4 regions of the Isoptericola sp. MSGPD8_1_ISO-PGPR-S23-394 genome follow, and region 2 is predicted to be linked to each of the others. Evidence: riboswitches for the same ligand, from Rfam matches in the RefSeq annotation. Region 2 holds a riboswitch; each other region holds the start of a gene.
What was found. Region 2 has a riboswitch for thiamine pyrophosphate ahead of AC3RJ8_RS01665 (thiamine ABC transporter substrate-binding protein). Riboswitches for the same ligand answer to the same signal wherever they lie in the genome.

Region 1: another riboswitch for thiamine pyrophosphate. It lies ahead of thiO (glycine oxidase ThiO); the one in region 2 lies ahead of AC3RJ8_RS01665 (thiamine ABC transporter substrate-binding protein).
Region 3: another riboswitch for thiamine pyrophosphate. It lies ahead of thiD (bifunctional hydroxymethylpyrimidine kinase/phosphomethylpyrimidine kinase); the one in region 2 lies ahead of AC3RJ8_RS01665 (thiamine ABC transporter substrate-binding protein).
Region 4: another riboswitch for thiamine pyrophosphate. It lies ahead of thiC (phosphomethylpyrimidine synthase ThiC); the one in region 2 lies ahead of AC3RJ8_RS01665 (thiamine ABC transporter substrate-binding protein).

What each region holds. Positions count from the first base shown of each region.
Region 1 covers NZ_CM176517.1:2,874,408-2,877,986, forward strand. The annotation lists gene AC3RJ8_RS13140 (OmpA family protein) at 1-382, opposite strand, end outside; gene AC3RJ8_RS13145 (hypothetical protein) at 379-1,017, opposite strand; gene thiE (thiamine phosphate synthase) at 1,096-1,743, opposite strand; TPP riboswitch at 1,786-1,890, shown strand; gene thiO (glycine oxidase ThiO) at 1,882-3,129, shown strand; gene thiS (sulfur carrier protein ThiS) at 3,126-3,383, shown strand; gene AC3RJ8_RS13165 (thiazole synthase) at 3,392-3,579, shown strand, end outside.
Region 2 covers NZ_CM176517.1:364,815-368,393, forward strand. The annotation lists gene AC3RJ8_RS01650 (sulfite exporter TauE/SafE family protein) at 1-668, shown strand, start outside; gene AC3RJ8_RS01655 (PAS and ANTAR domain-containing protein) at 767-1,498, shown strand; gene AC3RJ8_RS01660 (DUF4235 domain-containing protein) at 1,533-1,817, opposite strand; TPP riboswitch at 1,915-2,019, shown strand; gene AC3RJ8_RS01665 (thiamine ABC transporter substrate-binding protein) at 2,075-3,169, shown strand; gene AC3RJ8_RS01670 (ABC transporter permease) at 3,346-3,579, shown strand, end outside.
Region 3 covers NZ_CM176517.1:1,954,237-1,957,815, reverse strand. The annotation lists gene AC3RJ8_RS08905 (LuxR C-terminal-related transcriptional regulator) at 1-453, opposite strand, end outside; gene AC3RJ8_RS08900 (alpha/beta hydrolase family protein) at 597-1,493, opposite strand; TPP riboswitch at 1,699-1,794, shown strand; gene thiD (bifunctional hydroxymethylpyrimidine kinase/phosphomethylpyrimidine kinase) at 1,785-2,702, shown strand; gene AC3RJ8_RS08890 (hypothetical protein) at 2,776-3,579, opposite strand, start outside.
Region 4 covers NZ_CM176517.1:3,004,774-3,008,352, forward strand. The annotation lists gene thiC (phosphomethylpyrimidine synthase ThiC) at 1-1,269, opposite strand, end outside; TPP riboswitch at 1,265-1,370, opposite strand; gene AC3RJ8_RS13825 (Tat pathway signal sequence domain protein) at 1,470-2,930, opposite strand; gene AC3RJ8_RS13830 (MaoC family dehydratase) at 3,051-3,482, opposite strand; gene AC3RJ8_RS13835 (FAS1-like dehydratase domain-containing protein) at 3,482-3,579, opposite strand, start outside.

The DNA.
Region 1 (3,579 bases), 1.4 Mb from region 2:
GCTCCGCGACCGCTTCGGCAGCCCGGTCGGTGAGGTCGGCCGATCCGAAGTCGAACAGGAGGTCCGAGGTCAACGTCACGACGGTGTCGTCCGCCTCCTCGACGGTGCGCTCGAGGGTCGTGGTGGCGTCCGCCGGGTCGAGGGCGAACGTCGGGTCGGCGGGATCGAGGGCAAGCGTCGCGTCCGCGGCCATCTCGGCCGTGATCTCCACGGACTCGAGCTCGGCACGCTCGGCCGCCAGCTCCTCGGCCACCTCGGCCACGGCCGCGCCGTGCGGGTGGGGGCTCGGGGACGACGTCGCGTGCGCCGGCCCGGCGAGCGTCGTCGCGGACAGCACCACGACGCCTCCCGCTCCTCGCGCGACGGCCGACCAGGTCCTCATGCCGGATCGCCCGCGGAGGTCACGGTGGCACCGGTGAACACGGGCAGCCCCTGGCCGAGCGCGACGTCGAGCGTCCCGGGCTCGCCGTCCGGCGCCGGCAGCATGGCCCAGCCCTCGTTCGTCGCGTGGTTGACGAACCCGTCGAACGGGTACTTGGGCGAGGCAGTGGCGCTGTACCCGCACTGCTGCTGAGAGATGGCGCCCTCCTGCCACGATCCCCTCGTGCAGAAGGGCCGGTACTGGACCAGCGCGGCGGTGTCCGTGACGGTGGGGATCCAGTCGACACCGAGGTCGCTGTGGCTGGCCGTCTCGTCGTCGGCCGCGCCGTCGTTCTCCCAACGGAGCGCGTACCGCACGGTCGTGACGTCGTCCCGTACCTCGAGCGTCCGCAGCGTGACGGTGATCGTGCCGCCCGCTTCGCCCGGGGTGTCGATCGTCTGCTCGGCCATCACCACGTCGGGCCCCGGCGCCTCGGCGGTGCCGACGGCCGCGTCCGCGCTCCCGGAAGCGCCCGGCGCCGGCTCGTCCGCGGTCGAGGTGGCGTCGGCCGAGGAATCCTCGTCGCCGCTCCCGGTACATCCGGTCAGCAAGAGGGCCGCGGCCAGCGCGGCCACAAGGCGAGGACGGACGTTCATGGGTGACTCCAACAGCGTCGGCGGGTGTAGCGGTGTGATGGTGCCACGTCTCCTGACCGGGAGACAGGTCTCGGGGGGCTATCCGGCGAGCCGCTCGCGCAGCTCGCGCGCCGCCCGCTCCGGGTCCGGCGCCTCGGTGATCGCTCGGACGACGACGACCCGCCGGGCGCCGACGTCGAGCACGTCGTCCAACCGCTCGGCGTCGATCCCCCCGATGGCGAACCACGGCGTCGTCGGGATCGTGGCGGCGACCTCGCGCAGGAGGTCCAGCCCCACGGCGGCGCGGCCCGGCTTGGTGGGCGTCGACCAGATCGGGCCGACGCAGAAGTAGTCGACGTCCGCGTCGGCCTCCGCCGCGGCCGCCTGCGCGGCCGAGTGCGTGGACCGGCCCAGCACGGGTCCCGGGCCGAGCAACGAGCGGACCGCGGGCACCGGCAGGTCGCCCTGCCCCATGTGCACCACCGGCGCTCCGGTGAGCGACGCGACATCTGCCCGGTCGTTCACCGCCCACAGGGCCCCGTGCTCGGCCGCGACGCGGGCGACGAGCGACTGCAGCTCCAGCTCGCGCGCCGCGTCGATCGTCTTGTCCCGCAGCTGGACGACGTCGACGCCGCCGGCGAGCGCCGCGTGCAGGAACCGTTCCAGGTCGCCGCGGTCCTCGCGGGCGTCGGTGCACAGGTACAGGCGGGCGTCGGCGAGCCGGCCACGGACGGTGTCGGATGTCACGCAACGCAGTCTAGGAGCCGCCACCGGCGTGCCCGGGTAGGCTGCGGTGAGCACGGGAGCCCCGGTCGGGGCTGAGAGGGCGCAGCGGCGCCGACCGTCCCACCTGATCTGGATCATGCCAGCGAAGGGAGCACCGAGTTGGACCGACGTCTGCCCGCACCGCCCGCCGGCACGCGCGACCTCGTCGTGGTCGGCGCCGGCATCATCGGCCTCGCCGTGGCGTGGCGCGCCCTCGAGGCGGGCCTCAGCGTGACCGTCCTGGACCCCGACCCCGGCGACGGCTCCACCCGCGCCGCCGCCGGGATGATCGCCCCCGCCACCGAGGCGGAGTTCACCGAGGACACGGCGCTGCACCTGCACCTGACCGGCGCCTCCCGCTGGCTGTCGTTCGCCGCCGACCTGGAGTCCGCGTCCGGCCTCGGGGTCGGGCTGCGGGAGTCCGGCACGCTGACCCTCGCCTACGACGACACCGACGCCGCACTGCTGCGCCGGATCCTGGCGCTGCACACCCGCCACGCCGTCGCCTCGGAGCGGCTGGCGATCTCCGAGGCCCGGCGGCGCGAGCCCTTGCTGGGCCAGCGCCTCACCGAGGCGGCCTGGGTTCCCGGCGACCACGCCGTCGACCCGCGTGCCACCCACACCGCGCTGTGGCGGGCGGTCGACGCCCACCCGCGCGGCACCGTGGCCGCCCGGGCGGTCGTCCGGCTCGAGATGGAGGACGACCGGGTCGTCGGCGCGGTGGACGAGACCCGGCACCTGCACCGCGCCGGCGCGACCGTCGTGGCGGCGGGCTGGGCGTCCGCGTCGCTGCTCACGGACCTTCCCGGTGTCGCGGTCCCCGTCCGCCCGGTCAAGGGGCAGACCCTGCGGCTGCAGGCCGACCCGGAGCTCGCGCCCCGGCACGTGGTCCGCGGCCTCGTCCAGGGCCGCCCCGTGTACGTGGTCTCCCGTGCCCCGGCCACCGAGGGCCCGTGGAAGGGGCACTGTGAGCTCGTCATCGGGGCGACCACCGAGGAGAACCCGGACGACCGCCGTGCCACGGCGGGCGGTGTGTTCGCCCTGCTGCGCGACGCCCGGGTGCTGCTGCCCGCGGTCGACGAGGCGGCCCTCGTCGAGGCGACACCCCGCGCCCGCCCCTCCACCCCCGACAACATGCCGCTCCTCGGCCCGACGCACGTGCCCGGTCTCCACCTCGCCACCGGGCACCACCGCAACGGCATCCTGCTGGCGCCGCTGACCGCCGACGTCGTCGTGGCGGGGCTGACGGGCTCGTGGTTCGACGTCGACGTCCGGAGCGCCGACCCGTCGGCCATGCTCGCGGCCCTGCGCGCGACCGACCCGCGGCGCTTCTCCCCCACCAATCCCCCGACCCAAGGAGCACCGTGACGAGACACGACCAGCGCACCGCCGCCCCGGCGACCGCCCGGGTCAACGGCGCGGAGCACGACCTCGGCCCGACCGGCGCGGTCCCCGTCACCGAGCTGGTGGCAGAGCTCATGCCCGGTCACGTCGCCGACGGCGCGCCCCGCGGCCTCGCCGTCGCGATCGACGACGTCGTCGTCCCCCGCGGTACCTGGGAGTCCACCGTGGTCCGGGCCGGGGACCGCGTCGAGATCGTCACCGCCGTCCAGGGCGGCTGAGGAGGAACATGACACGCACCGACGTGCAGCACCCCCTGGTCATCGCGGGCACCGCCGTGGGTTCGCCCCTGGTGATGGGCACGGGTGGCGCGGCCAACCTGCTCACCCTCGAGGAGGCCCTGGTGGCCTCCGGGACGGGGCTGACCACCGTCGCGATGCGCCGCGTCGCCCCGCGCGCCGGCGGCGAGGCGTCCCG
Region 2 (3,579 bases):
CTTTCGTCGGGGCCACGTTCCTCTCGTGGCTCTCGACGGAGATCGCCGGCCCGCTGATGTCCGTGCTGCTCCTCGGCCTGGGCCTCTACGTCCTGTTCCGGTTCACGTTCCGGGGGCTCCGCACCGACCGGGTGGGCCAGCCGCTGCGCCGACGCTTCCTCACCCCGCTCGGGCTGGTCGCCGGATTCATGGACGCGACGGGCGGCGGGGGCTGGGGGCCGGTCGGTACCCCGGCGATCCTCGCGAGCGGGCGGCTCGAGCCCCGGAAGGTCATCGGTTCGATCGACACCAGCGAGTTCTTCGTCGCAGTGGCTGCGAGCCTCGGCTTTTTCGTCGGGCTCGGGACGGCGGGGATCGAGACTTCCTGGGCGATCGCCCTGCTGATCGGCGGGCTGATTGCCGCCCCGATCGCGGCCTGGATCGTGCGGTGGGTTCCTCCGCGCGTCCTCGGGTCGGCCGTCGGCGGCCTCATCGTCCTGACGAACACGCGGACGCTCCTCGGGACCGAGTTCGTGTCCCTGGAAGGTGCCGCCGCGGCGGTCGTCTTCGGCGTCGTGGTTGTCGTCTGGGTGGGCGCGGTCGTCCACTCGGTCCGTGCACATCGCCGGGAGGTGGCCGGCGAGGCACCCGCATCCGACGACAAGTCGTCGCTGAAGCCCGTCGGGTGAAGCATCGGCCCTCGGGTGGCAGTTCTCCACCCCGGGAGTACGGTGGGCGGCACACCAGTCCTGACCGGGCGCCGTGCCCGGGAATCCGGAGAGTCGTCATGAGCGGGTCGTCGTCGCACCGCACCAGCCGAGCGACAGGTCTGGCCGCGGCCGCCGAGGCGCTGGCCGCTGGCGTGCAGCTCGTCGTGGGTCGGTACCGGGTCGAGGTCGAGTCCGGGCTGACGTGGTGGTCCGACGAGGTCTACCGGATGCACGGGCGGGAGCCGGGAGAGATCGAGCCCACCGTCGACCTGCTGCGCAGCCGCACCCACCCCGACGACCGCGCACGGCTCTCCCGGACAGCGGTCGTGGCGTTGCGGGCCGGGCGACCGTTCAGCAGCGCGCACCGCATCGTCGACCCGCACGGGAAGGCCCGCACCGTGGTCGTCACGGGGCAGGCGCAGCACGACGACGAGGGCGCGGTCAGCCACGTGGTGGGCTACGTGCTCGACATCAGCCCGGTGACGAGGGAAGCACTGGACCGCGAGTCGCACCGTGCGGTGGGGCGCGCGATGGTCTCGGCCGCTGCGGTCGAGCAGGCCAAGGGCGCCTTCATGGCGGTCCAGGGCATCGCGGAGGACGAGGCGGGCGACCGGCTCGGCGAAACAGCCGCACGGGCCGGCATCCCCGTCCAGGCGGCCGCCTCGCAGATCGTCGCGGCCCTGGCGTTGCACGCGGACCTCGCGCCGGACGACCGCCTCGCCGCGGCCTTGGCCGCCGTGCACACGGTGGACCGTCCCCACGGGCACGAGGCGCAGCTCGCGCGCCGCCGCCAGCGGAGCCGGAGCTGAGGGACGGCGTCCGGCCGTGGCGGCGCCGTCGGGCCTACACGACGGAGACGCTCTTGGCGCGCCGGTCGACCGCCTTGGTCACACCCTGACGGGCGAGCCGGCGGGCCAGCACGGCGACCCCACCGGTGACCGCCGCGAACGTGATCGCCTGGACGATCGGGATGTCGTCCGCGTCGAGGTCGATGGGGGCGTCGTGACCGGTGGCCTTCTCCCAGACGACCTTGATGAGCTTCTGCGCGACCCACCCGGCCGCGAACGTCGCGGCGACCGTCCCGATCTTGACCCCCAGCGAGGGCTCGGACTGCTCGGAATGCTCCACGGATCCTCCAGTACCAGACGGCAGCATCGGACGGTGCCGCGAGCGGCCCGCCCGACGGACGCCACCACCGTAGCGTGCGTGCGGTGTGTAGGCTCGGAGGGAACGACAGGGGAGCGCCAGCGAGCGCTGAGAGTGCGGTTCGCCGCAGACCCTCGAACCTGATCCGGTTAGCACCGGTGGAGGAAGTCGGGCTTCTCGATCCCGTGGTCCGCGAACGGCGGGCACGGCCCCCCTTCAGATCCGTCTGAGGAGGACGTATGACCATCCGTACCCGCCGCACCCTGGCAACCCTCGCCGTCGTCGGGCTGGTGCCCGCCCTGGCCGCCTGCACGGGCGACGACGCCCCGGGAGAGCAGGGGAGCACACCGGTCCCGGCGGACTCGTCCGCCGAGCTGTCCGGCACGGTGACGCTGGTCACGCACGACTCCTTCGCGCTGAGCGAGGGGCTCCTCGAGTCCTTCGAGGCAGACACGGGTCTGGAGGTCGAGCACGTCGCGGCGGGCGACGCCGGGGCGTTGGTCAACCAGCTCGTCCTGACCCAGGGCAGCCCGCTGGGCGACGTCGTCTACGGGGTCGACAACACGTTCGCGTCGCGGGCGGTCGAGGAGGGCGTGTTCGAGCCGTACACGCCCGAGGACCTGGACCCCTCGGTGAGCGCCCAGGTCGAGGAGGGCCTGGAGGGCCTGACCCCGATCGACCGTGGTGACGTGTGCCTCAACGTCGACACCGCGTGGTTCGAGGACGCGGACATCGAGCCGCCGACCGGCCTCGAGGACCTCACCGACCCGGCCTACGCCGACCTGACGGTCGTCACCAACCCGGCGACGTCGTCCCCCGGCTTCGCGTTCCTGCTGGCCACGATCAGCGCGTTCGGCGAGGACGCCTGGCAGGGTTGGTGGGCCGACCTCGCGGACAACGGGCTCCGGGTGACCGACGGTTGGTCGGACGCCTACTACGTCGACTTCTCCGGTGCGGGGGAGGGCGGGGAGCGCCCGATCGTGCTGTCGTACGCGACGTCGCCCGCCTTCACGGTCACCGAGGACGGCAGCGAGTCGACGACGACGGCGCTGCTGGGCACGTGCTTCCGGCAGGTGGAGTACGCGGGCGTCCTGGCGGGGACGGACAACCCGGACGGTGCCCGTGCCCTGGTGGACTTCCTCGCGTCCGGCGAGGTCCAGGCGGACATCCCGGCGAACATGTACATGTACCCGGCCGACGAGACGGTCGAGCTGCCGGCCGAGTGGGAGCAGTTCGCACCGCTGGCCGACGAGCCCTACGACGTCCCGGCCACGGAGATCGCCGAGCACCGCGACGAGTGGATCGAGCAGTGGACGGCCACGGTCATCGGGTGAGCCGGAGGCGACGCGAGGGTGAGGGCCGCAGCGGAGCAAGGCACTCGCCCGGTGCGGAGCCGCAGGCTCAGCCGAGACGGCATCGGGTGAGCCGGAGGCGACGCGAGGGTGAGGGCCGCAGCGGAGCAAGGCGCTCGCCCGGTGCGGAGCCGCAGGCTCGCCCAGGACTCGCTCCGGTGAGTCCGCGGCGCCGGCCCCGGTGGGCGTGGTTGGGCTGGGGCGGGGCGGTCGGCGTCCCGCTGGTGTTCCTCGCCGTCTTCTTCGCGTGGCCCGTGGTCGCGCTGGTCGTCGAGGGCTTCTTCGCCGACGACGGCGCGGGCGGGCGGACGCTCGACCTCTCCGGCTTCGCGGAGGTCCTGAGCGAGCCCCGGACGTGGCGGGTGGTCGGGCAGACGCTGGCGCAGGCGAGC
Region 3 (3,579 bases), 1.6 Mb from region 2:
GAGGGCCCGGGCTCCGGCGCGGCACGCCGTGGTGACGTCCCCCGTCAGCAGGGCCGCGGTGGCCGCGAGCCGCAGCGAGTCCGCCTCGTGGGCGCCTCGCAGCTGTTCGACCACCCGGCGCAACGGCTCCGCGGACTCCTGCGGTCGTCCCTCGAGCAGCGTGTGCAGCCCTCGCAGGTAGTCGCGCGGCGGCCCGGCGTCGGGGGTGCACGCCGCCAGACCGTGGGTCACGGTGTCGCGGCAGGCCGCGAGGTCTCCGGCGGACCAGGCGGCGTCGACGGCGCCCAGGACGGCTGCCATGACGTCGCCGGGGACGGCGGTGCCGGGACGTGCCACCAGGGCGTCGCGGGCGAGGTCGAGGCTGGCACAGGCGTCGGTGGCCGGGCCGTCGGCCTGGAGCTGCTGTCCGCGGGCCAGCTCGACCAGTCCGGGCGGGGGCGCCGTCGTCTCCATGGGCCGAGGCTAGGCGGATGCCGTCCAGGCGCCAGCCGGCGTTGTGCCCGGCCCCGGCCGCCGGCAGCCGATGCTGTGCGGGGGCACACGGGCGGGTGGCCGCACGACGGTGCGACCACCCGCCCGGTCGGGGGGAGCGGAGGTCAGAAGGGGCAGGAGCTCTCGTACACCTCGACGTCCGAGAACCATCCGGTCGAGGGGCCGGGGCACAGGAACTGCGTATACCGGTCGTCGTCGTCGACGAACCGCTTGAGCCAGGAGATCGAGTACTTCGCGATCGTCGTGTTGGAGTAGTTGGGGGCGAAATGGCTCGCCCCGTCGAGCTCCAGGTAGGCCTTCGGCAGGTCGTCGTCCAGCGACTCGTAGAACGGTTCGGCGTGCGTCTCGTGGCGCGCCACCGAGTCGTTCTCGGCGCCGAAGATCAGCGTCGGGGTCGCCACGGACGACCAGTCCTTCTTCAGGTGCCACGGCGTCATCGGGATGGCGGCCTTGATCTCCGGGTTGTCGTCCACCGCGCGCAGCGTGCCGCCGCCCCCCATGGAGTGACCCATGAGTGCCAGGCGGTCCTCGTCGATGCGATCGGCCACCGGGCTGGAGCCGGTGAGGTAGTCGAGCGCCGCCTGGATCTGGTCGGCGCGCGAGTCGGGCTGGTCGTAGATCGAGTTCGTGGCCATCGTGAGCAGCACGAACCCCTGGGAGGCGAGCCGGGGGCCCAGCCACGCGATGGTGCTCTCCGTACCGGTGTAGCCGGGCGAGACCACCACTGCGCCGAAGGCCCCGTCACCGGTGGTGGTGGGGTAGTAGATCGTGCCGCCGCCGAACCCGGAGACCCAGCTCGAGACGTTCCGCTCGGAGACGGTGTAGGCCCCTCGGGTGGCCTCGATGCTCGACTCGGTCGGGTCCGGTCCGCGCTCGTACGGGTTGTCGGCCGCGTGGGCCGCGGCGCCGGAGGCGACCCCGATGCCCACGGCGACGGCGAGGGAGGCCAGGGCTCCCGTGAGACGTCGGCCCGACCGGGCCGTGCTCGGTGCGTGCTGCATGATGCGTCCTCTCTGACGGTTCTGACAGCGCTGACGGTGCCTCGCCGGCCGGTCGTCGTCGGTGACGCCGGACGCGGCGGAGCGGGTGCTGCTCGCCCAGCGTGCTGGTGGCGGCTGCACCGGGCATCGGCAGGATCGCCGGTGCCGGCCCGCCGGGGCGCGGGTGAGACACCGTCTCGGGCCGCCGGCGGCCGCGCTACGGTGGTCCGACGACACGGGGTGCGCCCGCCCGGGAGCTGAGATCACACCCGTCGAACCTGAAGCAGCCAGCACTGACGAAGGGATGTCGCGATGCCGTCGAACCCGCGCACCGTCACCACCGTGACCGCCGTCGCCACCCGAGCGGCCGTCTCCCGCCGGCCTGGCGCACCCGCGTCACGCCGGGCCGTCCCGCGGGTGCTCTCCGTCGCGGGGTCCGACCCGAGCGGCGGAGCGGGCATCCAGGCGGACCTGAAGTCGGTGGCTGCCGCCGGCGGCTACGGCATGGCTGCCGTGACGGCGCTGACCGCACAGAGCACGCAGGGGGTGAGCGCGGTGCACGTGCCGCCGCCGTCGTTCCTCGCGGAGCAGCTCGAGACCCTGTGCGCCGACGTGACGCTCGACGGGGTCAAGATCGGCATGCTGGCCACCGCCGGAGCGGCCCACGTCGTCGACGAGTGGCTCGACCGGCTCGCCGGGCCGTCGCGGCCCCCGGTGGTGGTCGATCCCGTCATGGTCGCCACCTCCGGAGACCGTCTGCTGGACGGCGACGGCGAGGAGGCCCTGCGCCGGGTGCTGGACCACGCGGACGTCGTCACGCCCAACACGGCCGAGCTCGCCGTGCTGCTGTGCGAGCCCGTCGCCACCGACTGGCGGGGGGTGCTGGGCCAGGCGGCGGTGCTGGCCGAGCGGCACGGCGTGCGCGTCGTGGCCAAGGGCGGCCACCTGGACGGGGACCAGGTGCCCGACGCGCTCGTCGCACCCGACGGGCTGGTGGTCGAGGTCCCCGGTACCCGGTTGCGCACGTCCAGCACGCACGGCACGGGCTGCTCGTTGTCGAGCGGCCTGGTGACGCGATACGCGCGCGGCGGCGACTGGGCCGAGGCGTTGCGGGAGACGAAGTCGTGGCTCACCGGTGCGATCGCTGCCGGGGCGGCCCTGGAGGTCGGTCGGGGGAACGGGCCGGTGGACCATCTGTGGGCGGCGCGCCGGGGCCCTGTGCCGGGCTGAGCCGGGCTGACTCGTGTCGGCTCCTGCGGGCCTGAGTCCTGCCGGGTGCGGCCCGGCGGGACCGCGGGATCCGTCAGTCGAACAGGTCGCCGATCTCGTCCAGGATCCCGCCGAGGACCATGCCGCCCAGCACGGCGCCGAAGGCCCCCGAGCTCCCGCGCCCCGCGGCCGTGGGCCGTCGCTCGTCCCACGGCCGCGCCGCACCGCCGCCCGCCCGCGCGAGGTCGCGGCGGGCGAGCTCGGTCGCCTCGGTGGCGAGCGCCGCGGCGCGGCGGGCGCCGTCGACCGACGACTCGGCGTCGGTGGCGGCGCGAGCTGCCGCGAGCTCGCGTGCCGCCTCGGCGAGCCGGGTGCGGGCGTCCGGCCCGACGGGTGCGCGGTAGTCGTCGACGACGGACCGGGCCGCTGCCACCTGGCGGGCGGCATCGTCGAGCGCGGGACCCCGCTGGGCGGTCGCCCGTCGGGCCCGCTCGTCGCGCTCGAGGCGGTCGCGCACGGCGTCGTCCAGGGCGGTGTTGGTCTCCCGGAGCCGTGTCAGGGTGGCGATCGGGTCGCTCGGCCCGTCGGACGGCGGGAGCGACGCCAGGGTGTCCTCGAGGGCGTCCGCGGCGGTGTCGACGGGTCCCCGACGCCGGTCCGCGGGCATCGCACGTGCTTGGGCGAGCTCGGTGCGGGACTCCGCGACCAGCGCGCCGAGCGCGGCCTCGGCGCGCAGGGCCTCGGACTCGAAGTCCTCGACGGCGGCGAGCAGACCCTCGGCGCGGTGGACGGCCTCTTCGGCCGCGCGCGTCCCGGCCACCGCCTGGGCGACCTGCTGCGAGGTGAGGCGGCGCCGCGCAGCCGCCGCGCTGCGAGCGGCGAAGTCCAGCAGCCGGGC
Region 4 (3,579 bases), 1.3 Mb from region 2:
CGTGGCACCGATGGCGGAGGTGATGTGGTCGTACCCCGGGGCGATGTCCGTCACCAGCGGCCCCAGGGTGTAGAACGGGGCGCCGTCGCACAGCTCCTGCTGACGCTCGACGTTCTCGCGCACCAGGTGCAGCGGCACGTGCCCGGGACCCTCGACCATGACCTGCACGTCGTGCTGCCATGCCCGCTTGGTGAGCTCGGCCAGGGTGTCGAGCTCGGCGAACTGGGCCTCGTCGTTCGCGTCCGCGATCGACCCGGGCCGCAGGCCGTCCCCGAGGGAGAACGCGACGTCGTACCGCGCGAAGATCTCGCACAGCTCGTCGTAGTGGGTGTACAGGAAGTTCTCCTGATGGTGGGCCAGGCACCAGCCGGCCATGATCGACCCGCCGCGCGAGACGATGCCGGTCACCCGGTTCGCGGTGAGCGGCACGTAGCGCAGCAGCACCCCGGCGTGCACCGTCATGTAGTCGACGCCCTGCTCGCACTGCTCGATCACCGTGTCGCGGTAGATCTCCCAGGTGAGGCGCGAGGCGTCCCCGTCGACCTTCTCGAGGGCCTGGTAGATCGGCACCGTCCCGATCGGCACGGGCGCGTTGCGCAGCAGCCACTCGCGCGTGGTGTGGATGTCGTCACCCGTGGACAGGTCCATGACCGTGTCCGCGCCCCACTTCGTGGCCCACTGCAGCTTCTCCACCTCCTCGGCGATCGAGGAGTGGACGGCCGAGTTGCCGATGTTGGCGTTGACCTTCACCGTGAACGCCCGCCCGATGATCATCGGCTCTGACTCGGGGTGGTTGACGTTGTTCGGGATGATCGCGCGGCCCGCCGCGACCTCGGAGCGCACCAGCTCGACGTCGACCCCCTCGCGGATCGCGACGAAGCGCATCTCCGGGGTGATCTCGCCCCGGCGGGCGTAGTGCATTTGCGTGATGGTGCGGCCGTCGAGGCCGCGGCGCGGACGACGACGCTCGCCCCGCCACTCGGCCGAGGCGGCTCCGCGCCGGGCGGCCCCCCGGCCGTCGTCGGCCAGGGACCGCTCGCGGCCCGTGTACTCCTCGGTGTCCTCCCGCGCGGCGATCCACGCCGTGCGCAGGCCCGGGATCCCCTCGGTGGGGTCACCCCCCGGGCCGTCGGTGCGGTAGATCCGCACCGGAGGGTTGGCCGACCCGTCAGGGGCGTCGGCCAGGGTGATCTCGGTGACCGGGACCACGATCCCGGTCTCGGTGTCGCGCTCGAAGGCGAGCGCGCGCGACGGTGCGTCGTGCGACATGTGTACTCCATCTTCCTACGCCGGCATGACCCGGTCAGGTTCAACGGTCCGGGCCGCGTCAGCCCGATCTCAGCCCCTGCGTGAGGCTCCCGTGGGATCACCCGCAACGTAGCACGCACGCCCCCCACCTCGCTGTGGGTATGAAATCTACGGACTCAAGGGATGCGGATCCGTAGATTTCAAACCCACAGCGTCGGGGGTCAGGGACGACGACGGCGGAGCCCGCCGACCTGCAACGGGTTGGCACCGGCGGCGGCCAGGAGGTACCAGGACGTGGCGCCGGTGTGCTGCACCTGGAAGTAGCCGAATCCGAACCCGGTGTCGACGAGGCTCGTGGCGGCCACGACACCGGAGCGCTCCGGCAGCGCGTCCCCTCCCACCGTCTGCCCGCCACCGAGCAGGTCCTGCGTCCGGCGGACCTCGGCCAGCAGCCGTTCGGCCCGGGCGGCGTCACGACGCCCGCGCCCGCGGTCGGCCAGCGCGCAGGCGAGCTGCGCCGTGCCCTCCAGCCAGACGGCGTCCGGGTGCGCCTGGACGCCCTCGTACGAGGCCGTCGTGGTCAGGCTCGCGCTAGAGAACGTCACGCCGGAGATCGCGGTCCCCTCGGGGAGCTGCGAGCTCCCGGCACCCGCGACGTCGCGGGCGGCGAGGTCCGAGGCCGCCCAGTCGACGGCACGGCCGTACCGGTTCGCCCGCAGCGCGAGCCAGCCCCAGGTCGCAGGGTCCAGGGGCAGCGGGTCGGTGTTGATCTCCTCGCCGTCGTTCGTCCCGGTGTAGAAGTAGCCGCCACGCCGGTCCCACATGCGGTCGACGAACTCGCGGGCGTGACGCTCCGCCCGGCGCCAGCGCCGGCCGCCGGCCAGCGCGTCGAGCTGGCGGAAGAACGCCACGCAGTCGACGTTGTGCTCGGTCGAGCCGTTGGGGATCGGGGCGTTGCCGCCGTCGACCCCGAAGGAGAACCCGCCGAGCGTGCGCTCCGACCAGGTGTTGTCGAGGATCCACTCGCCGATCCGCACCGCGGCGTCCCGATAGCGCCGGTCGCCGGTCGCCTCGTAGGTGTGCAGCAGGGCGATGCCAGGCCAGGCCATGTCTCCGACCGCGGTCCCGAGGAACCCGAACTGCCAGCCGATGTTCGCGGTGCCGTCGGGCAGCTCGAGCCCGTAGGCCTGTGCGGAGCCGTCGTAGAACGTGTACGGGCCGGCGTTGTAGCCCTGGCGCAGGCGTCCGTCGTCGTGGGCCGGGTCGTGCTCCTGGGCGAAGACGAGGCCGTCGGCCAGGGTGGTGGCCCGCTCCACGTGCCCCCCGGCGAGCGAGGCGCAGATCATCAGGGCGACGTCGTAGACGAAGGCGGTCGAGAAGAGCCCGAGCTGGTCGGCGTAGGACTGGGCCAGGCGGGGCCCGGTGTCGACCTCGGGGTACGCGTCGGTCATCACGCCGAGGAACTCGTGGGCGCGCCGCACGGATCCGGCGGACCCCCCGGCGTGGCCAGGCCAGGGGCGACCCGCTCCGGTGTGCCCGGCGGCCCACGCCTCGGCGCCGGTGGCGAGCGTGAGGGCCCCGGCGGCGCCCGCGACGAGCACGCCGCGGCGCGAGACGCCTGCCGGGCGGGCGGACGGGTCGGTGGCGATCTCGGCGGCAGGGGTGAGGACGCGTCTGGGCATGAGCATCTCCTTCGATGTCCGCGCCCCCACCGTTGGGGACGCACCTCGAAGGTTACTCGTGTCACTCGCCGCTGTGAAGGGACCACGCGTCGCGGCGCACGCCGCTGAGAGGAGGTCCGCTCAGGAGAGGCGGACGACGGCCTGGGCGCGGCCCAGCACCTTGGCGCCGTCGTGCACGACGGCGAGATCGACGCGGGCGGTACCGGCCTCCGCGTCCAAGGCGCCGACGGTGGCGGTCACCTCGACCACGGTGGCACCTCGTGCGGGCACGGGCACCGGCTTGGTGAAACGTGTGCCGTAGCGGACGATCGCACCCGGGTCGCCGGCCCAGTCCTCGACGACACCGATCACGGAGCCCATCGTGCACATGCCGTGGGCGATGACCCCGGGCAGGCCGACCTCGGTGGCGAAGGCCTCGTCCCAGTGAATGGGGTTGAAGTCGCCGCTGGCACCGGCGTAGCGGACGAGCGTGGCGCGGTCGAGCTCGATCGAACGGGTGGCGACGACGTCACCCACCGACAGCGCTGCCAGCTCCGGTCGCTGCGTGGTCATCAGGGCTCCTCCCCGCGGACGACGAGGCTCGACGTCACCGTGGCGACGTGCTCACCCGGGGTGGCGTCGTCAGGCCCGGAGGCGGCGTAGATCTCGC